DNA from 3 places in the Streptomyces sp. NPDC047017 genome. Region 3 is predicted to be linked to each of the others. Evidence: riboswitches for the same ligand, from Rfam matches in the RefSeq annotation. Region 3 holds a riboswitch; each other region holds the start of a gene.

Region 1 (7,611 bases), on a different contig from region 3:
CCGGCGCCACCCTGGTCAAGCTGTTCGGCCGTCCCGAGGAGGAGTCGGCCGAGTTCGCCGCCCGCGCCCGCCGGGTCCGTGACATCGGCATCCGCACAGCGACCGCGCAGTCCGCCTTCATGACCGCGCTGACCCTGGTGTCCTCCCTCGCCCTGGCCCTGGTCTACGGCCTCGGCGGGTACTTCGCCCTGCGCGGCACCCTGGAGCCCGGCGCCGTCGTCTCGCTCGCCCTGCTCCTGACCCGGCTGTACGCGCCGCTCACCGCGCTCGCCGGGGCCCGGGTGGAGGTGATGAGCGCCCTGGTCAGCTTCGAGCGGGTCTTCGAGGTGCTCGACCTGAAGCCGCTGATCGAGGAACGGCCCGACGCCCGCGAGGTGCCCGACGGCCCGGTCTCCGTCGAGTTCGACGGCGTCCGCTTCGGCTACCCCTCCGCCGACAAGGTCTCCCTCGCCTCCCTGGAGGACGTGGCGAACCTCGACAGCCGCGAGGGCGCCGAGGTCCTGCACGGCGTCTCCTTCCGCGCCGAGCCCGGCCAGACCGTGGCGCTGGTCGGCTCCTCCGGCGCCGGCAAGTCGACCGTCGCGCAACTGCTGCCGCGCCTGTACGACGCCGACGAGGGCGCCGTGCGCGTCGGTGGGGTCGACGTACGCGACCTGGGCACCGCCGCGCTGCGCGCCACCGTCGGCATGGTCACCCAGGACGGCCACCTCTTCCACGACTCGGTGCGCGCCAACCTGCTGCTGGCCCGCCCGGAGGCGAGCGAGGAGGAACTGTGGGACGCCCTGCGCCGCTCCCGCCTCGACGACCTGGTCCGCGCGCTGCCCGACGGCCTCGACACCGTCGTCGGGGAACGCGGCTACCGGTTCTCCGGCGGCGAGCGCCAGCGCATGACCATCGCCCGGCTGCTGCTGGCCCGCCGGCGCGTGGTCATCCTGGACGAGGCCACCGCCCACCTGGACAACTCCTCGGAGGCGGCCGTCCAGGAGGCGCTGGCCGAGGCCCTGGCCGACCGCACCGCGCTGGTGATCGCCCACCGGCTGTCCACCGTGCGCGCCGCGGACCTCATCTTGGTCGTCGAGGCCGGCACGGTCGTCGAGCGCGGCACCCACGACGAACTCCTCGCGGCCGGCGGCCGGTACGCGGAGCTGTACCGCACGCAGTTCGCCCGCCAAGGGGAGCCGGGTCAGGCGGGGCCGCGCGAGGGGGAGGCGGGCCAAGGGGAGCCGCAGCGGGCGCTCGCCGGGGAGCGGGAGGCGGTGGCGTAGGCGCGTATGGAGGACGGGCAGGCGACGGCCGCCGCCAGCCGGACCGTACGGTCAGCGGGGACCGGTCGGCAGCAGCGGCCGCCGGTGGGTGGCGTTGATGACGGCGGCGGCCGAGGCGTACCAGGCGACCAGACCCGTCGCGATGCCGAACCAGCCGCCGATCTTCGTGGCCAGTTGCGGCGGCACCCCGCCCTGGAACTCGCCGACGGCCAGCAGCACGAACGTGATGGTCAGCAGCACGAACACGCCCAGCACGGCGAGGCTGGTGCGCAGCGCGGCCACCGCCATGTACGCGGTGAAGATGCCCCAGCCGAGCAGGTAGAGACCGAGCGCGACGTGCACGTCACCGGCGGAGGTCAGCTGCTGCACCAGCCACCAGTAGGTCAGCCAGAAGGCGCCGTAGGACATGAACGCCGTCGCGCCGAAGGTGTTGCCGCGGCGGAACTCGAACAGCCCCGCGACGAACTGGGCCAGGCCGCCGTAGAACGCGGCGAGGGCCAGCACCGGGACGATCGCGCCGGTCTCCTTCAGCAGGCCGGTGTTGACGATGGACAGCAGCAGGGTGGTGAGCGCGAAACCCGCGAGGCCCACCGGGGCCGGGTCCGCGTAGGCACGCGCCTGCGGATCGGCGGGGCGCGCCTCCTCGCGGACAGAGCCGCTCGTGTCGTCAGCCATGACGGGGAATCCCTTCGACCCGAGGTCAACAGGACCGGCACCGAGTACCCCCGGCACGCACTCTCAGACGGCGGCCGGATGTCCCCGAGGGACAGGTGTCCCCAGGGGACACAAAGTAGGTGTACGGTGAATCCATGACGGCGGAGCAGCCCCCCGCCGGCCCGGCCGGCGCCCCCGAGGACCGCCGCCGGCGCAAGGCCGCCCGGACGCGGAACGCGCTGGCCGGCGCCGCCCTCGAACTGATCCTGGAGCGCGGCCTGGCCGGCACCACGGTGGAGGCGATCGCGGAACGCGCCGACGTCACCCGCCGCACCTTCAGCCGGAACTTCACCGGCAAGGAGGACGCCGCCCTGGACTTCGTCCGCGGCGACGGCGCCCGGATCAACGCCCTGCTGCGCACCCGCCCGCCCGGCGAGCCGCCCCTGGCGGCCTACCGCCGGGCCGTCCGCGCCTGGCTCGCGGACCGGGACGCCCCGGCCTGGCGCGTCCGGCCGGACACGCGGCGGCTGCTCGCCCTGCTGGACAGCGAACCCGCTCTGTTCGCCGCGTACGAGCGCATCCGGGTCGACGCCCAGGAGGAGTCGGTCCGGATCGTCGCCGGCCGGCTCGGCACCGACGACGCCCGGGACGTACGCCCCGCCGTCGTCGTCGGCGCCGCCGCCGGAGTGCTCACCGCCGCGCTGCGCCTGTGGGCGCGGGCGCCCGGGGACGACGACCCGGCGGCGGACCTCGCCGCCCTGGTCGAACGGGCCTACGACGCCCTGACGGCCGAGGCCGCCCAGGCCGCGACCGGCCCCGGCACGCCCGCTTCCGGAGGCGTCGGCGGCACCGCGGGCACCGACGACTGAGCACACCACGAAAGGACGTGCCATGAAGGCACTGCAGTACCGCACCATCGGCGCCGCGCCGGAGGTGGTCACCGTCCCCGACCCCGAACCCGGGCCCGGACAAGTCCTGTTGAAGGTCACCGCGGCCGGTGTCTGCCACTCCGACATCGCGCTGATGAGCCGCCCGGCCGAGGCGTTGTCCTTCGCCCTCCCGCTCACCCTGGGCCACGAGGGCGTGGGCACCGTCGCGGCCCTCGGCGCGGGAGTGAGCGGACTCGCGGAGGGCGACGACGTCGCCGTGTACGGGCCCTGGGGCTGCGGCACCTGCGCCAAGTGCGCGGAGGGCAAGGAGAACTACTGCCCGCGCGCCGAGGCGCTCGGCATCCGCCCGCCCGGCCTCGGCGCCCCCGGCTCGATGGCCGAGTACCTGCTCGTCGACGACCCGCGCCACCTCGTCCCGCTGGCCGGCCTCGACCCGGTCGCCGCGGTCCCGCTGACCGACGCGGGCCTGACGCCGTACCACGCGATCAAGCGCGCGCTGCCCCGGCTGGTGCCGGGCTCCACCGCCGTGGTCATCGGCGCCGGCGGCCTCGGGCACGTCGCCGTCCAGCTGCTGCGCGCCCTGACCCCGGCCCGCGTGGTGGCCCTCGACATCAGCGAGGACAAGCTGCGCCTCGCCCGCCAGGTCGGCGCGCACGAGGCGGTCCTGTCCGACGCCGGGGCCGTGGCCGCGGTCCGCGAACTGACCGCGGGGCTCGGCGCGCAGGCCGTGTTCGACTTCGTCGGCGCCCCGCCCACCGTGACCCTCGCCGGAGCGCTGGCGGCGATCGAGGGCGAGATCTCGATCGTCGGCATCGGCGGCGGCGCGCTGCCCGTCGGCTTCGGCACACTGCCCTACGAGGTGACGGTCAGCTCCCCGTACTGGGGCAGCCGCGGCGAACTCACCGAGGTCCTGGCCCTGGCCCGCGCCGGCGCGCTGTCGGTGCACACCGAGACGTACTCCCTCGACGAGGCTCCCCTCGCCTACGAGCGCCTGCGCCAGGGTCTCGTCGACGGCCGCGCGGTGATCCTCCCCCACGGCTGATCCGGGCCCGCCGACGGCGGTGCGCGGGCGCCGGCACCCGGATGGGATGATGACCGGCGACAAGGCGACGGCGGTCCGAGGAAGCCGGTGTGAATCCGGCGCGGTCCCGCCACTGTGATCGGCGAGCGGCTCCCGACAGGCCACTGCCCCCGGCGGGCGGGAGGGCCGGGGCGAGCATCGACCCGAGAGCCAGGAGACTCACGCGGTCGCCCCCTCGACGAAGCACCGGGGCGGATCTCCCCGGGAGAGGAAGGCGCCCCATGCCCGTGGAAGCGACCGGAGCGAGGCCCGGCGGCATACCGGCGGACCCCGGACGACCCGGCCCGGCACCGTGCCGGGTCGTGGTGTGCCGGGACTGCTGCTGCGGCACCGCCAAGGTGCCGGGAATCGATCACGCGGCGCAGACGGCACGGCTGCGCGCCCAGGTGCCGGTACGGGTCTCCGAGTGCCTCGACGTGTGCGAGCACGCCAACGTCATCGTCGTCCAGCCGTCCGCCGCGGGGCGGGCCGCCGGCGGACGGCCGGTCTGGCTGGGCCTGGTCAACGACCCCGCCGCCACCGAGGACATCGCCGCCTGGGTCCGGGCCGGCGGCCCCGGCGTCGCCCCCTGCCCGGACATCCTCGACCTGTACGCCTTCCCGCCCCCGCGCCGCGGCGGCGCGTGAGGTGGGCGGGGCCTGGGGGTGGTGGGTCCGGGGCAGGTGGGATCCAGGGCGGGCGGGCCCGGGCCGGCCCACGGCCGGTCAGCCCCAGCCCTGGCAGCAGCGCCGTTCCGCGGGCGCGAGGACGTGCCGTGCGTGCGTACGGGCTGGGATCGGAGGGTCAGGGGACAGGGTCGAGGAGCTGGTCGAAGGCCGCCGGGAAACGCTTCCACGCCTCGGGGCCCTGCGCCAGCTCCCCGTCCGTGAGCAGACAGGAGCCGAGGACGGCGGTGAGGCCGTCGCGGTCCAGCCCCGGTGAGGTGAACACCAGCTGCTGGCCGCGGTCCCCGTGTTCGGGATGCCAGTCGAGCGCGGCGGCGGCCCGGCGCACCGGCGGGACCAGTTCCCATGCCGCGTCGGGCAGCGAGGCCAGCCAGGGCCCGGCCATTTCCACGCACAGCGCGCCGCCCGCGGCCTCCCAGGACAGCAGGGTGTCGGGCCGGTCGGCCAGCCAGAACCGGCCCCGGCTGCGGACCGCCGCGCAGCACAGGTCCTCCAGCGCGTGGTAGAGGCGCTCCGGGTGGAAGGGCCGCCGGCTGTGCCACACCAGGGTGGTGATGCCGTACTCGTCGGCGTCCTGGGGGAGCAGCGCGCACGCCGGGTGCTGGGCGGCCGCGGCGGCCTCGGTGTCGAACCCGGCGAACGCCAGCCGGGGCAGCTGTGCGGACTCCAGCGCCACGCGCCGGGCCGTCGGGTGCAGTTGGCCGAGGAGGGCGAGGTCCGCCGCCTCGGCCGCGCCGGCCTCGGCGACGACGTGCACGGACGGGTACTCCAGCTGGCGGGCGCAGGTGTCGCCCACGGTCCGCTGGTCGGTCGCGGCGGCGGCCAGTCCCGCCTCCGCCAGTTCGTGGCCGTCGGCCAGGCAGTCGAGCAGCAGGGACGGATCGACGGCCGTCATGACACCGGTCAGGCGCAGCAGCTCCCCGGCGTGCGCGGCCACGACCTCGGCCATGGCGCGCGGCTCGACGGAGTCCCACAGCTCGACCACCGCGAGCCGGGTGCGGCCGTCGCGCGCCAGGCGCTCCAGCTCCGGCACCAGATCCTCGCGCAGCGCACAGCAGGCACAGTCGTTCACCAGCGGCGTCTCGCCCACGGCCCGTCTGCCGTCGGCGTCGCGCACGCTCCGCCGGACGGTACCGGCCGGGGCCGTGGACAGGTCGTGGTGCAGGGCCACGCTGCCGGGCACGGCGTGCAGCAGCCGCTCCACGGTCTGGTGGCGCGCGTCGGCGTGCAGCCCGGCGACGACCACGACCGGCAGGGCGCCTTCGCGGGCCGTCACCGGGCATCACGGAAGACGACAGGCCCGTAGGGCGGGTAAATCTCGGTGTGTGCCATGGCGACATTATACGACAACGATTTTCATTATCGATAGGAGTCGGGAGGTTGGCGGGAGATGTGGCGGACCCAAGCAATAGCTGGGGGATAGGCGAGTAAACCCGTGGATTGACTTGAATCTGAGCCGTACTTGATCATCCCTGTGGAACATTCGCAGGAGTGCGCAGGAACAGGAGTCCACATGACCACCACCACCCCCTCGACCGTGGCCGTCCTCGGCCCCGGAGGCGTCGGCGGACTGATCGGGGCACTGCTCGCCCGGGACGGACACCGCGTGATCTGCCTGGCCGGCGAGGAGACCGCGGCCGTGCTGCGGCGCGGCGGCCTGCGGGTCGAGAGCGGCCGGTACGGGGACTTCACGGCGGAGGTCGAGGCCGACACCCTGCTGCGAGAGCCGGTGGACGCCGTCTTCGTGACGGTCAAGCAGACCAGCCTGCCCGAGGCACTGGACCGCCTCCCGGTCCCCGTCCTCTCCGACGCCGTCGTCATCCCGCTGCTCAACGGCCTCGACCACATGGCCGCGCTGCGCGAACGCTACCCGGCGGGCAGGATCGTCGCCGGCACGATCAAGGTCGAGGCCACCCGGACCGCGCCTGGCCGGATCGTCCACGGCAGCCCGTTCGCCCACCTCGAACTCGGCGCCCTGATCGAGGAGTTCGCGGAGGAGCTGCGTCACGCGGGGCTCGGCGTCACCCTGCGCGACGACGAGACGCCGATGCTCTGGGACAAGCTGTCCTTCCTGGCCCCGCTCGCGCTGCTGACCACGCGGTACCGGGCCGACGCCGGGACCGTCCGCACCGCACACCGCGCGGAACTGCTCACCGTCGTCGACGAGATCACCGCCGTGGCCCGGGCCGCCGGCGCGCAGGTGAGCACCGAATCCGTGCTCACCGTCTTCGACCTGGCCCCCGAGAAGATGATGTCCTCGATGCAGCGCGACGCCGAAGCCGGACGCCCGCTCGAACTCGACGCGATCGGCGGGGCCGTCGTCCGCGCGGGAGCCGCCCACGGCGTCGAGACCCCCGCCACGGCGGAGCTGATCGCACAGGTGGCCCGCTCGGTGGGCCAGGAGATCCGATGAGCCGGTCCGCGGAGGCCGAGCGGTTCCTGCGCGCCCGTGGCGCCGACGGCATGCCCCACCCCGGCGGCACGCTCCTGGAGCACCTGATCCGGGTCGAGGACGTACTGAGGGCTTGGGGAGCCGACGAGGACGTCCAGCTCGCGGGCCTGTGTCACGCCCTGTACGGCACCGACGGCTTCGACCACCCGCTCGCGCCCCTCACCGAACGGGAGGCCGTCGCCGCCGTGATCGGCCCACGGGCCGAGGAGCTGGTCCGCCTCTACGCCGGCTGCGACCGCGCCGCGGTGTACCCGCGCCTGGGCCGCGAGCACCCGGTCCGCTTCCGCGACCGCTTCACCGGCACCGAGCACACCCCGCCCGAGGCGGACACCCGCGCCTTCCTGGAACTGACCGCCGCCAACGAACTGGACGTCCTGGCCCACAACCCGGAACTGGCGGAGCGCCACGGCCCGTCCCTGCGTGCCCTGTTCACCCGCTCGCACGAACTCCTCTCGCCCCGGGCCCGGGCGGCGTACGAGCGGCAGCTCGGCGGCGCCCCCGATCTTCTCGACTAGTACGGCAGTCAGGTGGCACACACCTTCCAGTCAGGTGGCGCTGTTGTCGGGTGCCACTGTTTGCGGCCGGGCAACTGCTTCTCTGAGCT
Region 2 (7,611 bases), on a different contig from region 3:
CGGCTACGGCCGGGCGGGCACCGCCACCCGGCGCTCCCGCCGCGTCACCGGCGCGCTGATGCTGCTCGGCATGTGCGGGCTGTGCGCCGGCGCCTACGGGCTGCTGGACGCCACCGCGCCCGCCTTCCTCGGGCTGCCCGCGATGGCCTGCGGCGCCGCGCTGTGCGTGGCCGGACTGCGCCTGGGCGGCCGCCGCGTCACCCGCACCACCTACCGTCCCGACCCCTGGCGGGCACCGGAGTGGGCCGTCGCCGGCAGCGGGGTGCTCTCCGCGGTCCTGCTCTTCAGCGACCTGGGCTACGACCCGGCCCAGCTCAACCCCACCTTCTACCCGCTGACCTGGCCCGGGCTGCCGCTGGTCCCGACCGCCGCGATCCTGCTCGCCGGCACGGCCGGATTCCTCGCGCCCGAGCCCGCCCCCGTCCGGAGAGCCCACACCCCGTGATCACCTTCGACCAGGTCACCGTCCAGTACGACGACGCCCCCCGCCCCGCGCTGCGTGACGTCGACCTGACCGTGCGGGAGGGCGAACTCTGCCTCGTCGTCGGCCACACCGGTGTCGGCAAGTCCACCCTGCTGGGCGCGGTCAACGGGCTCGTACCGCACTTCACGGGCGGCACCCTGTACGGCCGGGTCACCGTCGACGGCCGCGACACCGCCCACCACCCGCCGCGCGAACTCGCCGACGTGGTCGGGGTGGTCGGCCAGGACCCGGCCGACGGCTTCGTCACCGACACCGTCGAGGAGGAACTCGCCTACGCCATGGAGCAGCTGGCGATCCCGCCGGCCACCATGCGCAAACGCGTCGAGGAGACCCTCGACCTGCTCGGCCTGGCCGACCTGCGCCACCGCGCCCTGCACGAACTCTCCGGCGGCCAGCAGCAGCGCGTCGCCATCGGCTCCGTCCTCACCGCGCATCCGCGCGTCCTGGTGCTGGACGAACCCACCTCCGCCCTGGACCCGACCGCCGCCGAGGAGGTCCTCGCGGCCGTCACCCGGCTCGTGCACGACCTCGGCGTCACCGTCCTGATGGCCGAGCACCGCCTCGAACGCGTCGTGCAGTACGCCGACCGCGTCATCCACCTGCCGGGCGACGCCAGCGCCCGCATCGGGGCGCCCGCCGCCATCCTGCGCACCTCGGCCATCGCCCCGCCCGTCGTCGAACTGGGCCGGGCGGCGGGATGGTCACCGCTGCCGCTGTCCGTCCGCGACGCCCGCCGGGCCGCCGCGCCCCTGCGCGCCCGGCTGGCCGGCCGTGTCCCGGACCCGGTCCGGCCGGCCCCGGCCGGTGACCCGCCGCGCCTGCTCGCCGCCCGTGGTGTCACGGTCGCCTACCGGGGCGTGCCCGCCGTCCGCGAGGTGGACCTGGAACTGCGCGCGGGCGAGGTCACCGCGCTCATGGGCCGCAACGGCTCCGGCAAGTCCTCCCTGCTGTGGGCCTTGCAGGGGTCGGGTCCGCGCCGCGCCGGCACCGTCCGGGTGACCCGCGGCCAGACCGTCGCCGACCCGCACGCGGTGCCCGCCGCCGAGGCCCGCCGGCTCGTCGGACTGGTCCCGCAGACCCCCGCCGACCTGCTCTACCTGGAGAGCGTGAAACAGGAACTCGACCAGGCCGACGCCGAGTCGGGCACCCCCGGCGAGGCCCGCCGGATCCTCGACCGGCTCGCCCCCGGCATCGACGCCACCACCCACCCGCGCGACCTGTCCGAGGGCCAGAAACTCGCCCTCGTCCTCGCCATCCAGCTCTCCGCCGCCCCGCCGGTCGTCCTGCTGGACGAGCCCACCCGCGGCCTGGACTACCGGGCGAAGACGGAACTCATCGGCATCGTGGACGTGCTGGCCGCCGAGGGCCGGGCGGTCGTCATCTCCACCCACGACGTCGAGTTCGCCGCCCGCGCCGCCGACCGCGTGCTCGTCATGGCCGAGGGGGACGTGGTCGCCGACGGACCCACGGCCGAAGTCATCGTCTCCTCCCCGGTGTTCGCCCCGCAGACCGCGAAGGTCCTCGCACCCCTGCCGTTCCTCACCGTCGAACAGGTCAGGCGGGCGTCGGCGGCGGGGGAGCGGCCGTGAAGGCGGCGATCCGGCTCTCCCCGCGCGTCGGCGTCGTCATGACCCTGGCGGCCCTCCTCGGGCTCGTCGCCTTCTGCTGGCCGTTCGCCGTCGCGCCGGGCACGTTCGGCGCGAGCTACGCGCCGCCGCTCATCTTCGGCGTGCTGCTGGTGCTGGTGCTGTGCGTGGTGCTGTCGGAGATCGCCGAGGGCGGCATCGACTCCAAGGCGCTGGCGATGCTGGGCGTGCTGTCCGCCGTCAACGCCGCCCTGCGTCCCCTGGGCGCCGGCACCGCCGGGATCGAGACCGTCTTCTTCGTCCTGGTCCTGGCCGGACGCGTCTACGGCCCCGGCTTCGGCTTCGTCCTCGGCTGCACCTCCCTGTTCGCCTCCGCCCTCCTCACCGGCGGGGTCGGGCCGTGGATGCCGTACCAGATGTTCGGCTGCGCCTTCGTCGGCATGCTCGCCGGGCTCCTGCCCCGGGCCACCGGCCGCCGCGAAGTGCTGCTGCTCGCCGGTTACGGATCGCTCTCCGGCTATCTCTTCGGCTTCCTGCTCAACCTGTCCTTCTGGCCGTTCTCCCTGGACCCGAACAGCTCCATCGCCTACCTGCCCGGCCTGCCCTTCACCGAGCAGTGGCACCGCTACCTCGCCTTCGACCTGGCCACCTCGCTGGGCTGGGACACCGGCCGGGCGGTCACCAACTTCGTGTGCGTGCTGCTGGCCGGACCGGCGGTGCTGACCACCTTCCGGCGGGCCGCGCGCCGGGCCAGGTTCCGGGCCCCGGTCCGCTTCGCCGGGCCCCGGCCCGCCCCCGGCCCCGGCCCGGAGTGAGCGCGGCCCGCGCCCCCGGACCGGCGGCCCGCCCGCCATGCGGCGTGCGGGAAAGATCACGCCGGGTGCCCGCGGTCTTGGCCTCATCCCCGGCGCACGGTACCTTCGGTCCGATATCGACGAAGGCAAGACGGAAGCCGGTGCGAGTCCGGCACGGTCGCGCCACTGTGAGCGAGCGGTCCCCGCGGGGACGGTTGGTGAGTCAGACCCGTAGCCGTCGTCCAACGCACCACCGAGATGGGACGCGAGCTCCCAGAGGAGGCCCCTGCCATGGCGCAGCATGTCGCCCAGCCGACAGCCACCACCCCCGTCGTTCCCGCCAAGCTGCCGCTCAAGGCGATAGCTCCCTGGGCGGTCTTCTTCGGCGTCCTGATGCTGATCCTGCTGTACTTCGTCGGCGCCGAGCAGGGCGCCACGTCCGTGTTCAGCGGCACGGACGTCCACGAATGGGTGCACGACGCCCGCCACCTGCTCGGCTTCCCCTGCCACTGACGCGAGGGACGCCGCACACCCATGAACTCCGCAACGGTAAGAAACCTGCTCGTCCGCGGCATGCTCGCGGGGCTGGCCGCGGGCGTGCTCGCGCTGGTCGCGGCCTACCTCCTCGGTGAGCCCAATGTCGACAAGGCGATCAGCTTCGAGGACGCCCACTCCCACGAGCACGAGATGGAGGTCGTCTCCCGCTCCCTGCAGTCCACCGCCGGCCTCGCCACCGGCGTCCTGGTCTACGGGGTCGCCTTCGGCGGCATCGCGGCGCTCGCCTTCTGCTTCGCGCTCGGCCGCGTGGGCCGCTTCTCCCCGCGGGCGACCGCGCTGCTGCTGTCCGGCTGCGCGCTGCTCGCCGTGTACGTCGTGCCGTTCCTGAAGTACCCGGCCAACCCGCCCTCGGTCGGCGACCCCGACACCATCGGCAAGCGGACCACCCTGTACTTCCTGATGATGGTGCTCAGCGTCCTGCTCGCGGTCGCCGCCACCATCCTCGGCAAGCGCCTGGCGCCCGCGCTGGGCACCTGGTGGGCGACCGTGGCCGCGGTGGCCGCGTTCGCCGTCGTGATCGGGCTGGCGTACGCGTTCCTGCCGGTCATCAACGAGGTGCCGGCGGACTTCCCGGCCGCCCTGCTGTGGCGGTTCCGGCTCTCCGCGCTGGCCATCCAGGCCGTGCTGTGGGGCGGATTCGGCCTCGCCTTCGGTGAACTGGCCGAACGGCTGCTGAACCCGAAGCCCGCCGAAGCCACGTCGGGCCGCACGGTTCCGGCCGCAGGCTGACTCCTTCCGGACACCAGAGGGCCCTTCGGAACCGTCCGGGGGCCCTCTCGCGTTCTCGAAGCGGACCACAGGACGTGGAGCGGAGGACCCCCGTGGCCAGACGTCCCCAGCCGCGCCGTATCACCCTCGGCGGCCGAGAGGCGGTCGCCCTCACCGTCGAGGAGTACGAGCAGCTGATCGCCAGCCGCCGGCAGATCGGCGGCCAGAGCGCCCGGGTGCGGGTGCTCGCCCAGCAGGCCAAGCGCACCGAACACCTGCTCAAGGACCTGGAGTCGCTGGTCGGCGCCCCGGCCGAGGACTGTCCGCACGCGGCGGACGGCGGCTGCCTGCGCTGCGCGGTGGCGGTCCTGCTGCGCCGTCACCGCGACCCGGCGGCCCCCGCGCCCCCGGCCTCCCCGGTGTCCCGGGCCTCCCCGGTGCCCCCGGCCGGCTCTGCGTCCCCGGCCGGCTCTGCGTCCCCGGCCGGCTCTGCGTTTCCGGCCTGCTCCGTGTCCCCGGCGTTCCCGGCGTCCTGAGCGTCCGGTGCCGGCGGCCGGCCCAGCCGCAGGTTCCAGCGCCCGGCCCGGCCGCTCAGCTCGGTGACCGTCAGCGGCGGTACGTCCAGCCGCCAGAAGGCGTCCACCGGCAGGCCCACCGCGTGCACCACGGCCGCCCGTACGACCTCCGGTTCGACCACGGCGAGCGTCCGGCCGGCCGTCTCCGCCAGGGCCGCCAGCCGCCGCCCGACCCGGGCGCACAGGTCCCGCAGCGACTCCCCGCCGTGCGGCGCCGCCCCCGGGTCGGCCAGCCAGCGGGCCACCGCCTCCCCTTCGGCGGCACCGACCTCGTCGAGCGTGCGTCCCCGCCAGCGCCCCACGTCCCAGCCGGCCAGCTCCGGGTCGGCCTCGCCGCCGAGCCCCAGCGCCGCCGCCGTCTGGCGGCAGCGTACCGAGGGCGAGACCACGACCCGCGCGGCCCGGGGCAGCGCGCCCGCCGCGGCCCGGGCCCGGACCGCGGCGCCGGCGTCGATCGGATCGCCGTCGTCGAACCGGGCCTGCCGCAGCGAACGGCTCGTGGCCGGCGAGACGAACAGCACTCGGGCGGTCATGTCGTCAAGTCTCCTGTCTGCGCGGCGCGATCGCTCCCGGCGTGAGTCTGCCAGAGCGCCCCTCGGTGAAGCCCGGGGGGCGGGGACGGAGACGGCGGCCGGGAGTCGGGAGTCGGGGAGGGAGCGCGGCGCTCCCTCCCCGGCCCCTTTCCCTCCCGACGGCCGCGCGCGGGTCAGGACGCGGGCAGTTCCGCCCGGACCGTGCGGGCGGCGGCGACCAGGTTCTCCAGGGAGGCCCGGGTCTCCGGCCAGCCGCGGGTCTTCAGACCGCAGTCGGGGTTCACCCACAGGCGCTCCGCCGGGATGGCCTCCAGGCCGGTGCGCAGCAGGTCGGCCGCCTCCTCGGTGCCCGGGACCCGCGGGGAGTGGATGTCGTAGACGCCGGGTCCGGCCTCGCGCGGGTAGCCGTGGGCGGCGAGTTCCCGGGCGACCTGCATGTGGGAGCGGGCGGCCTCCAGGCTGATGACGTCGGCGTCGAGGTCGTCGATGGCCTGGACGATGTCACCGAACTCGGCGTAGCACATGTGGGTGTGGATCTGCGTGTCCGGGCGTACGCCGGCGGTGGTGAGGCGGAACGCCTCGGTGGCCCAGGCCAGGTAGGCGGGGCGGTCGGCGGTCCGCAGCGGCAGCGTCTCGCGCAGCGCGGGCTCGTCCACCTGGATGACCGAGGTCCCGGCCGCCTCCAGGTCGCCCACCTCGTCGCGCAGGGCGAGCGCGACCTGCCGCGCGGTGTCGCCGAGGGGCTGGTCGTCGCGGACGAACGACCAGGCCAGCATGGTGACCGGCCCGGTGAGCATGCCCTTGACCGGGCGGCCGGTGAGGGACTGGGCGTACGTCGTCCAGCGCACCGTCATCGGCTCGGGGCGGGAGATGTCGCCGGCCAGGACCGGCGGGCGGACGTAACGGGTGCCGTAGGACTGCACCCAGCCGTGCTGCGTGGCCAGGTAGCCGGTGAGCTGCTCGGCGAAGTACTGGACCATGTCGTTGCGCTCGGGCTCGCCGTGCACCAGGACGTCGATGCCGGTCTTCTCCTGGAAGGCGATGACCTCCTGGATCTCCGCCTTGATGCGCTCCTCGTAGTCGGCCGTGTCGGTTCGGCCGGACCGCAGGTCGGCGCGGGCGGCGCGCAGTTCGGAGGTCTGCGGGAACGAGCCGATGGTGGTCGTGGGCAGCAGCGGCAGGCCGAGGTGGGCGCGCTGGGCGGCGGCCCGCTCGCCGTACGGCTGGGAGCGGCGCGCGTCGGCCTCGGTGACGGCGGCGGCGCGGGCCCGGACGGCCGGGTCGTGGGTGATCGGCGAGGTGGCCCGCGAGTTGAGGTCGGCCCGGTTCGCGGCCAGTTCGGCCGCGATCGCGCCGGTGCCCTGGGCCAGGCCCTTGGCGAGGGTGACGATCTCGGCGGTCTTCTGCCGGGCGAAGGCCAGCCAGCGCTGGATCTGCGGCTCGATGTCCCGTTCCGCGGCGGCGTCCAGCGGCACGTGCAGGAGCGAGCAGGAGGCCGCCACGTCGACCCGGTCGGCCAGGCCGAGCAGGGTGCCGAGGATGGCGAGGGACTTCTCCAGGTCGTTGACCCAGATGTTGCGGCCGTTGACGACACCGGCGATCAGGCGCTTGCCGGGCAGTCCGCCCACGGTGGCGAGCGCGTCCAGGTTGGCGGCGGCCTCGGTGAAGTCCAGGGCGAGCCCGTCGACCGGGGCCTTGGCCAGGACGGGCAGGGCGTCGCCGAGCCGGTCGAAGTAGGAGGCGACCAGCAGCCGGGGCCGGTCGGTCAGGGCGCCGAGGTCGCGGTAGGCGCGCTCGGCGGCGTTCAGCTCGGCCGGGGTGCGGTCCTGCACGAGGGCGGGCTCGTCCAGCTGCACCCACTCGGCGCCGGCCGCGCGCAGGTCGGCGAGGACCTCGGCGTACACCGGCAGCAGCCGGTCGAGCAGGGTCAGCGGCTCGAAGTCGGCGGGCACGCCGGGCGCGGGCTTGGCGAGGAGGAGGTAGGTGACCGGGCCGACCAGGACCGGACGGGCGGTCAGGCCCTGGGCGAGGGCCTCCTTCAGCTCCGCCACCTGCTTGCCGGAGTCAGCGGTGAAGACGGTACCCGGGCCCAACTCGGGCACCAGATAGTGGTAGTTCGTGTCGAACCACTTGGTCATCTCCAGCGGCGCCACGTCCTGGGTGCCGCGGGCCATCGCGAAGTAGCCGTCCAGCGCGTCCGCGTCGACGGCGGCCCGGTGCCGCTCGGGGATCGCGCCGACCATGACGGTGGTGTCGAGGACGTGGTCGTAGTACGAGAAGTCGCCGGTCGGCACCTCGTGGACGCCGGTCTCGGCGAGCTGCCGCCAGTTGGCGCGGCGCAGGTCCGCGGCGGTGGCGCGCAGCGCGTCGGCG
Region 3 (7,611 bases):
CCGACCAGATCGCCACCGCCGAGGACGCCGGCGACACCACCGACTGGCTGGCGCCGATCGTCGCCGACGCGGAGGCCGGTTTCGGCGGCCCGCTCAACGCGTTCGAGCTGACCAAGGCGATGATCGCGGCGGGCGCCGCCGGCATCCACTACGAGGACCAGCTCGCCTCCGAGAAGAAGTGCGGCCACCTCGGCGGCAAGGTGCTGGTGCCGACCTCGCAGCACATCCGCACCCTGAACGCGGCCCGGCTCGCCGCCGACATCGCCGACGTGCCCACGGTGATCGTCGCCCGCACCGACGCGCTCGCCGCCAACCTGCTCACCAGCGACGTCGACGAGCGCGACGCCGAGTTCGTCACCGGCGAGCGCACGGCGGAGGGCTTCTACCGGGTCCGGGGCGGCATGGCCCCGGTCATCTCCCGGGGCCTGGCCTACGCCCCGTACGCCGACCTGATCTGGGTGGAGACCGGCACCCCGGACCTGGCCCAGGCCCGCGAGTTCGCCGAGGCGATCCACGCGCGCTACCCCGACCAGCTGCTCGCCTACAACTGCTCGCCGTCCTTCAACTGGAAGGCCGCGCTGGACGACGACCAGATCGCCAAGTTCCAGCGGGAGCTGGGCGCGATGGGCTACCGGTTCCAGTTCATCACGCTGGCCGGGTTCCACTCCCTCAACCACGGCATGTTCGACCTGGCGCGCGGCTACGCCGAGCACGGCATGACCGCGTACGTCGACCTCCAGGAGAAGGAGTTCGCCGCGCAGGCCCACGGCTTCACCGCCGTCAAGCACCAGCGCGAGGTCGGCACCGGCTACTTCGATCTGGTCTCCACCGCTGTCAACCCCGCCTCCTCCACCACGGCGCTGGCCGGCTCCACGGAGGCGGAGCAGTTCCACTAGGCAGCCCCCTCGGCCGAGCGGAGGGGGCGACCGTCCCCGCCCCCTCCGCTCCCGTCCCCGTCAGGAGAGCCCGATGCCCACCACCGCACTCACCCAGCAGATCCGTGTCCTGGCCGCGTCCGGCCACCGGCACGACGAGATCCTCACCCCCGCCGCCCTGGACTTCGTCGGCCGGCTCACCGAGGCGTTCGAGCCGCGCCGGCGGGAGCTGATGAAGGAACGCCGCCGGCAGGCGCTGCGGCTGGCGGCGGGCTCGCCGCTGGGCTTTCCCATGGTCACCGCCTCGGTGCGCGCGGACCCGGGCTGGCGGGTGGCGCCGCCCGCGCCCGGCCTGACCGACCGCCGGGTGGAGATCACCGGCCCGCCGGACCGCCGTATGACGGTCAACGCGCTGAACTCCGGCGCCCAGGTGTGGATGGCGGACTTCGAGGACGCCACCGCGCCCCTGTGGGACAACGTGGTCGGCGGGCAGCTCAACCTGCTCGACGCCATCGAGCGGCGGATCGACTTCACCACGCCCGAGGGCCGTGAGTACCGGCTCGGCGAGCGGCTCGCCACCATCATGGTCCGCCCGCGCGGCTGGCACCTGGACGAGGAGCACCTGGAGTTCGACGGCCGCCCGGTGCCCGCCGCGCTTGTCGACTTCGGCCTGTACTTCTTCCACTGCGCCCAGCGGCAGATCGACGCCGGGCACGGCCCGTACTTCTACCTGCCCAAGCTGGAGAACCGGTACGAGGCCCGGCTGTGGAACGACGTGTTCCTGCTCGCCCAGGAGCTGCTCGGCATCCCGCGCGGCACGGTCCGCGCCACCGTCCTCATCGAGACGATCACCGCCGCGTTCGAGATGGAGGAGATCCTGTACGAGCTGCGCGAGCACGGCGCAGGGCTCAACGCGGGCCGCTGGGACTACCTGTTCAGCCTGATCAAGACGTTCGGGCACCGCACCGACTTCCTGCTGCCGGACCGTGCCGAGGTCACGATGACCGCGCCCTTCCTGCGGGCCTACACCGAGCTGCTCGTCCGCACCTGCCACCGGCGCGGGGCGCACGCCATCGGCGGGATGGCCGCCCAGGTGCCGGAGAAGGACCCGGCCGCGAACGAGGCCGCGCTCGCCAAGGTCCGCCTCGACAAGGAGCGGGAGGCCGAGGACGGTTTCGACGGGTCCTGGGTGGCCCATCCCGCGCTCGTCCCGGTCTGCCGCGAGGTCTTCGACGGCGTCCTCGGCGCGCGGCCCCACCAGCTCGACCGCGGCCGCGACGACGTCGAGGTGACCCCCGCCGACCTGCTGGACGTGCGCCGGATCAGCGGCCCGCCCAGCGCCGAGGGGGTGCGCACCAACGTCTCCGTCGCGCTGCGGTACTACGCCGCCTGGCTGCGCGGCCAGGGCGCGGTCGCGCTCGACGGGCTGATGGAGGACGCGGCCACCGCCGAGATCGCCCGGGTGCAGATCTGGCAGTGGCTGCGGCACCGGGTCGTCGACCGGGAGACCGTGCAGCGGGTGCTCGACGAGGAGTGCGCCGCGCTGGGCGCCGCGTACCCGTGGGCACCCGTCGACGACATCCGCGCCCTGTTCGAACGGACCGCGATGGCAGGCGAGTTGCCGCTGTTCTTCACCCCGGACGCCTACACCCACCACCTCGTGCGCCGACCGGAGGTGCGGGCGTGAGCGCGGCGGGCGGCGCGCGCGGCGGCGTGAACGCGGCGGGCGGAAGCGGGGCGGGTGTGAGCACGCCGACCGGAGGTGCGGGCGTGAGCGCGGCGGGCGTGGGCGGGGCGGGCGGAGGTGCGGCGGGCGTGAGTACGGCGGGCGTTGCGCGCGGCGGCGTGAGTGCGAGCGGCATCACGCGCGTCGGTGTGGTCGGCGGCGGGCAGATGGGTGCGGGCATCGCGGAGGTGTGCGCGCGGGCCGGGCTGGACACCGTGGTCTGCGAGGTGGACGCGGTCGCCGCCCGCGCGGCACGGGACCGGGTGGCCGCCTCGCTCGACCGGGCGGTGCGGCGCGGCAAGCTGGAGCGGGCGGCGGCGCGGGACGCGCTGGAGCGGACGGTGTTCGCCGGCAGCCTGGACGGCCTCGCCGACCGGCAGCTCGTCGTCGAGGCCGTCGTCGAGAACCCGGACGCCAAGACGGAGGTCTTCGCCGCCCTGGACAAGATCGTCGAGGACCCGGCGGCCGTGCTGGCCACCAACACCTCCTCGCTGCCCGTGATGCGGCTCGGCATGGCGACCGCCCGCGCGGACCGGGTCGTGGGCCTGCACTTCTTCAACCCCGTCCCCGTGCTGCCGCTGGTCGAGGTGGTGACCTCGCTGCACACCTCGGCGCAGACGACGGCCCGGGTCGAGGACTTCGCCACCCGCACGCTCGGCAAGACGGTCGTCCGCTCCCAGGACCGGGCCGGCTTCGTCGTCAACGCCCTGCTGATCCCCTACCTGCTCGCCGCCGTCCGGATGGCGGAGTCCGGCTTCGCCACCGCCGCCGACATCGACACCGGCATGGAACTGGGCTGCGCCCACCCCATGGGCCCGCTCAGGCTCGCCGACCTGATCGGCCTGGACACCGTCGCCTCCATCGCCGAGTCCCTGTACGACGAGTTCCGCGAGCCGCTCCACGCCCCGCCGCCGCTGCTCCAGCGGATGGTGCAGGCGGGACTCCTCGGCCGCAAGTCCGGCCGGGGGTTCCATACCTACGACCAGGGCTGAGGGCCTGGTACGACATCGTCCTGCCCCCTCCGGAGGGGGCAGGACTTAGGTATACCTAAGTCCTCGCTGGAACACAACATCTGGGCTGTGTGTGCTCAGCGAGTTCCAGATGTAGTGTTGTCGCTGCTGGTGGTTCGCCGGGCACTTCGGTGTCCGGCGTCGCAAGAGGGAACCCGGTGGGAATCCGGGGCTGCCCCGCAGCGGTGAGTGGGAACGACCGCCGTCACACGCACTGGGTCCGCACGACGGGCCTGGGAAGCGACGGCCAGTAGGAGTCTCTACGGCACGGGACACGCCCGCGAGTCCGAAGACCTGCCACCGGTGCGCACACCGGACGGCGGTGTGCGCGCTCCGAGGCCCCGAGGGAGGGCCAGGTGGCAGACGCACGGACCCGGGCACAGGTGCATCCACGCCCCGGCGCCCTGCCGTCCGCGCCGCGCCGCTCCTCCCCTCCAGGTCCTCGGACCCCGTCGGGAACGAGCGAGAGGAGGCGGCGGCCGATGGGCGCACTCGTGTATTTCTCCAGCGTCTCGGAGAACACCAAGCGCTTCGTGGAAAGGCTGGGCCTGCCCGCCACACGCATCCCCCTGCACCCCCACCGCGAGGGCATGCCGCGGGTGACCGGGCCGTATGTGCTGGTCGTGCCCACCTACGGCGGCGGCGAACGCGCCGGCGCGGTCCCCAAGCAGGTGGTCCGCTTTCTGAACGTCGAGGCCAACCGCGCCCTGCTGCGCGGGGTCATCGCCTCCGGAAACACCAACTTCGGCGCGGACTACTGCCTGGCCGGCCGGGTGATCTCGGCGAAGTGCCAGGTCCCCGAGCTGTACCGATTCGAACTGCTGGGCACGGACCACGACGTCCGTGCCGTGAGGGAAGGACTCAGGACGTTTTGGACACGACACTCATCGGCGGCGGCGTGATCACCGCGCCGCGCGAGTCGGTCGGCACGCGCAAGGACTACCACGCGCTGAACGCCATGCTGAACATGTACGACTGCGAGGGCCGCATCCAGTTCGACAAGGACCGCGAGGCCGTCCGCCAGTACTTCCTCCAGCACGTCGATCCCCGCACGGTGACGTTCGGGTCGCTGAAGGAGAAGATCGACCACCTCATCGAGCACGGCTACTACGAGGAGGCGTTCGTCCGGCGCTACGACTGGGAGTTCCTGGAGGCCCTGTACCGGCAGGCGTACGCCCACGAGCACCGCTTCCGCACCTTCCTGGGCGCCTTCAAGTACTACACGTCGTACACGCTGAAGACCTTCGACGGCTCCCGCTACCTGGAGCGCTACGAGGACCGGGTCGTCGCGACCGCCCTGTGTCTCGGCGCCGGTGACGAGGAGCTGGCCTCCCGTCTGGTGGACGAGATGATGACCGGCCGCTTCCAGCCGGCCACCCCGACCTTCCTCAACGCCGGCAAGGCCCAGCGCGGCGAGCTGGTCTCCTGCTTCCTGCTGCGGGTCGAGGACAACCTCGAATCCATCGGGCGCGGCGTCAACTCCGCGCTCCAGCTCAGCAAGCGGGGCGGCGGCGTGGCACTGCTGCTGACCAACCTGCGCGAACAGGGCGCCCCGATCAAGAAGATCGAGAACCAGTCCTCCGGTGTCGTGCCGGTGATGAAGCTCCTGGAGGACTCCTTCTCGTACGCCAACCAGCTCGGCGCGCGGCAGGGCGCGGGCGCGGTGTACCTGCACGCCCACCACCCCGACATCATGCGGTTCCTGGACACCAAGCGGGAGAACGCGGACGAGAAGATCCGCATCAAGACGCTCTCCCTCGGCGTGGTCGTCCCCGACATCACCTTCGAACTGGCCAAGCGCAACGAGGACATGCACCTGTTCTCGCCGTACGACGTCGAGCGCGAGTACGGAAAGCCGCTGGCGGACCTGTCGGTGAGCGAACACTACGACGAGCTGGTCGCAAACCCGCGCATCCGCAAGACCAGGCTGAGCGCCCGCGAGTTCTTCAAGACGATCGCGGAGCTGCAGTTCGAGTCGGGCTACCCGTACCTGCTGTTCGAGGACACGGTGAACCGGGCCAACCCGATCCCGGGCTGGATCAACATGTCCAATCTGTGCTCGGAGATCCTCCAGGTCAACACGCCGAGCACGTACGACGCCGCGCTCGGCTACGAGACGGTCGGCCGGGACATCTCGTGCAACCTGGGGTCGCTGAACATCGCCGCCGCGATGGCCTCGCCCGACCTCGGCACGACGGTGGAGACCGCGGTGCGCGGCCTGACGTCCGTCTCCGACCAGTCGGACATCACCGCGGTGCCGTCCGTGGCGCGCGGCAACGACCTGTCGCACGCCATCGGCCTGGGCCAGATGAACCTGCACGGCTACCTCGCCGCGCGGCGCGTCCACTACGGCAGCGAGGAGGGCGTCGACTTCACGAACATGTACTTCTACGCCGTCGCCTACCACGCGCTGCGCGCCTCCCACCGCATCGCCGTCGAGCGCGGCACCGCCTTCGACGGCTTCGAGAAGTCGGCGTACGCGGACGGCTCCTACTTCGACAAGTACACCGAGCGGGTGTGGGAGCCGGCCACCGAGCGGGTGCGGCAGCTGTTCGCCGACGCGGGGATCACGCTGCCCACGCAGGCCGACTGGCGTGAGCTGAAGGAGGCCGTCCGCGAGCACGGCATCTACAACCAGTACCTCCAGGCCGTCCCGCCCACCGGCTCCATCAGCTACATCAACGACGCCACCGCCTCCCTCCACCCGGTCGCCGCCAAGGTGGAGATCCGCAAGGAGGGCAAGCTCGGCCGCGTCTACTATCCGGCGCCGCACATGGACGACGACAACCTGGAGTACTTCCAGGACGCGTACGAGATCGGCTACGAGAAGATCATCGACACCTACGCGGCGGCCACCCAGCACGTCGACCAGGGCCTGAGCTGCACGCTCTTCTTCCGGGACACGGCGACGACCCGCGATCTGAACAAGGCGCAGATCCACGCCTGGCGCAAGGGCATCAAGACCCTGTACTACATCCGGCTGCGCCAGGAGGCCCTGGCCGGCACCGAGATCGAGAACTGCCTGTCCTGCACGCTGTGAGGAACGTACCGACGATGACCACCACCCCCGCCCCGCCGGCCGAGCTGTCGGTCACTCCCCCGTCCTACCGCCACGACCCCGCCGCCCGGCTGCGCCCGGTCAACTGGAACCGCGTCACCGACGAGAAGGACCTGGAGGTGTGGAACCGGCTCACCGCCAACTTCTGGCTGCCCGAGAAGGTACCGCTGTCCAACGACGTGAACGCCTGGCAGCAGCGGCTCACCGCCGGGGAACGCACCCTGACCATGCGGGTGTTCACCGGCCTGACCATGCTCGACACCGTGCAGGCCACGGTCGGTGAGATCGTGCAGATCCAGGACGCGCGCACCGAGCACGAGGAGGCCGTCTACACCAACATCGCCTTCATGCAGGCGGTGCACGCCCGCAGTTACTCGTCCGTCTTCTCCACCCTCTCCACCACCCCGGAGATCGACGACGCCTACCGCTGGGCCGTCGGCAACGACGTGCTCCAGCAGCGCTGCAAGACCGTCCTCGGGCACTACTACGGCGACGACCCGCTGAAGCGGAAGATCGCCTCCACCCTGCTGTCCTCGCTCCTGCTGTACGCGGGTTTCTACCTGCCGCTGCACTTCTCCACCCACGCCCTGCTCACCAACACCGCCGACATGATCCGGCTGATCCTGCGGGACAAGGCGGTGCACGGCTACTACTCGGGCTACAAGTACCAGCGCGGCCTGGAGCAGCGGACGCCGGCCGGGCAGGAGGAGCTGCGGGCCTTCACGTACGGCCTGCTGGAGGAGTTGTACGAGCTGGAACTGCGGTACTCGGGCGAGCTGTACGAGCCGCTCGGGCTGATGGACGACGTCGCCGTCTTCGTCCGCTACAACGCGAACAAGGCGCTGATGAACCTCGGTCTCCCGGCCCGCTTCGGCGCGGACGAGACCGCGGTGAACCCGGAGATCCTGGCGGCGCTGTCGCCCGGCGCGGACGAGAACCACG

Evidence for each region. A riboswitch is a leader RNA that binds a small molecule or an ion and turns the genes downstream of it on or off. The one in region 3 is predicted to bind cobalamin.
Region 1: linked by a shared signal. The riboswitch ahead of ABZ858_RS11035 ((2Fe-2S) ferredoxin domain-containing protein) and the one ahead of nrdI (class Ib ribonucleoside-diphosphate reductase assembly flavoprotein NrdI) in region 3 are both predicted to bind cobalamin.
Region 2: linked by a shared signal. The riboswitch ahead of ABZ858_RS08110 (CbtB-domain containing protein) and the one ahead of nrdI (class Ib ribonucleoside-diphosphate reductase assembly flavoprotein NrdI) in region 3 are both predicted to bind cobalamin.

Annotation. Positions count from the first base shown of each region.
Region 1 is NZ_JBEYVW010000005.1:264,550-272,160, forward strand. Features, by position in the region: gene ABZ858_RS11015 (ABC transporter ATP-binding protein) at 1-1,265, shown strand, start outside; gene ABZ858_RS11020 (acetate uptake transporter) at 1,317-1,940, opposite strand; gene ABZ858_RS11025 (helix-turn-helix domain-containing protein) at 2,075-2,788, shown strand; gene ABZ858_RS11030 (NAD(P)-dependent alcohol dehydrogenase) at 2,811-3,851, shown strand; cobalamin riboswitch at 3,929-4,051, shown strand; gene ABZ858_RS11035 ((2Fe-2S) ferredoxin domain-containing protein) at 4,112-4,516, shown strand; gene ABZ858_RS11040 (GTP-binding protein) at 4,674-5,831, opposite strand; gene ABZ858_RS11045 (2-dehydropantoate 2-reductase) at 6,069-6,968, shown strand; gene ABZ858_RS11050 (DUF6817 domain-containing protein) at 6,965-7,522, shown strand.
Region 2 is NZ_JBEYVW010000004.1:100,371-107,981, reverse strand. Features, by position in the region: gene ABZ858_RS08125 (energy-coupling factor transporter transmembrane component T) at 1-445, shown strand, start outside; gene ABZ858_RS08120 (ATP-binding cassette domain-containing protein) at 442-2,073, shown strand; gene ABZ858_RS08115 (ECF transporter S component) at 2,112-2,885, shown strand; cobalamin riboswitch at 2,966-3,119, shown strand; gene ABZ858_RS08110 (CbtB-domain containing protein) at 3,156-3,377, shown strand; gene ABZ858_RS08105 (CbtA family protein) at 3,399-4,151, shown strand; partial or broken gene ABZ858_RS08100 (histidine phosphatase family protein) at 4,681-5,238, opposite strand; gene metE (5-methyltetrahydropteroyltriglutamate--homocysteine S-methyltransferase) at 5,412-7,611, opposite strand, start outside.
Region 3 is NZ_JBEYVW010000017.1:98,146-105,756, reverse strand. Features, by position in the region: gene aceA (isocitrate lyase) at 1-896, shown strand, start outside; gene aceB (malate synthase A) at 970-2,562, shown strand; gene ABZ858_RS26645 (3-hydroxybutyryl-CoA dehydrogenase) at 2,691-3,593, shown strand; cobalamin riboswitch at 3,707-3,928, shown strand; gene nrdI (class Ib ribonucleoside-diphosphate reductase assembly flavoprotein NrdI) at 4,094-4,513, shown strand; gene nrdE (class 1b ribonucleoside-diphosphate reductase subunit alpha) at 4,498-6,651, shown strand; gene nrdF (class 1b ribonucleoside-diphosphate reductase subunit beta) at 6,666-7,611, shown strand, end outside.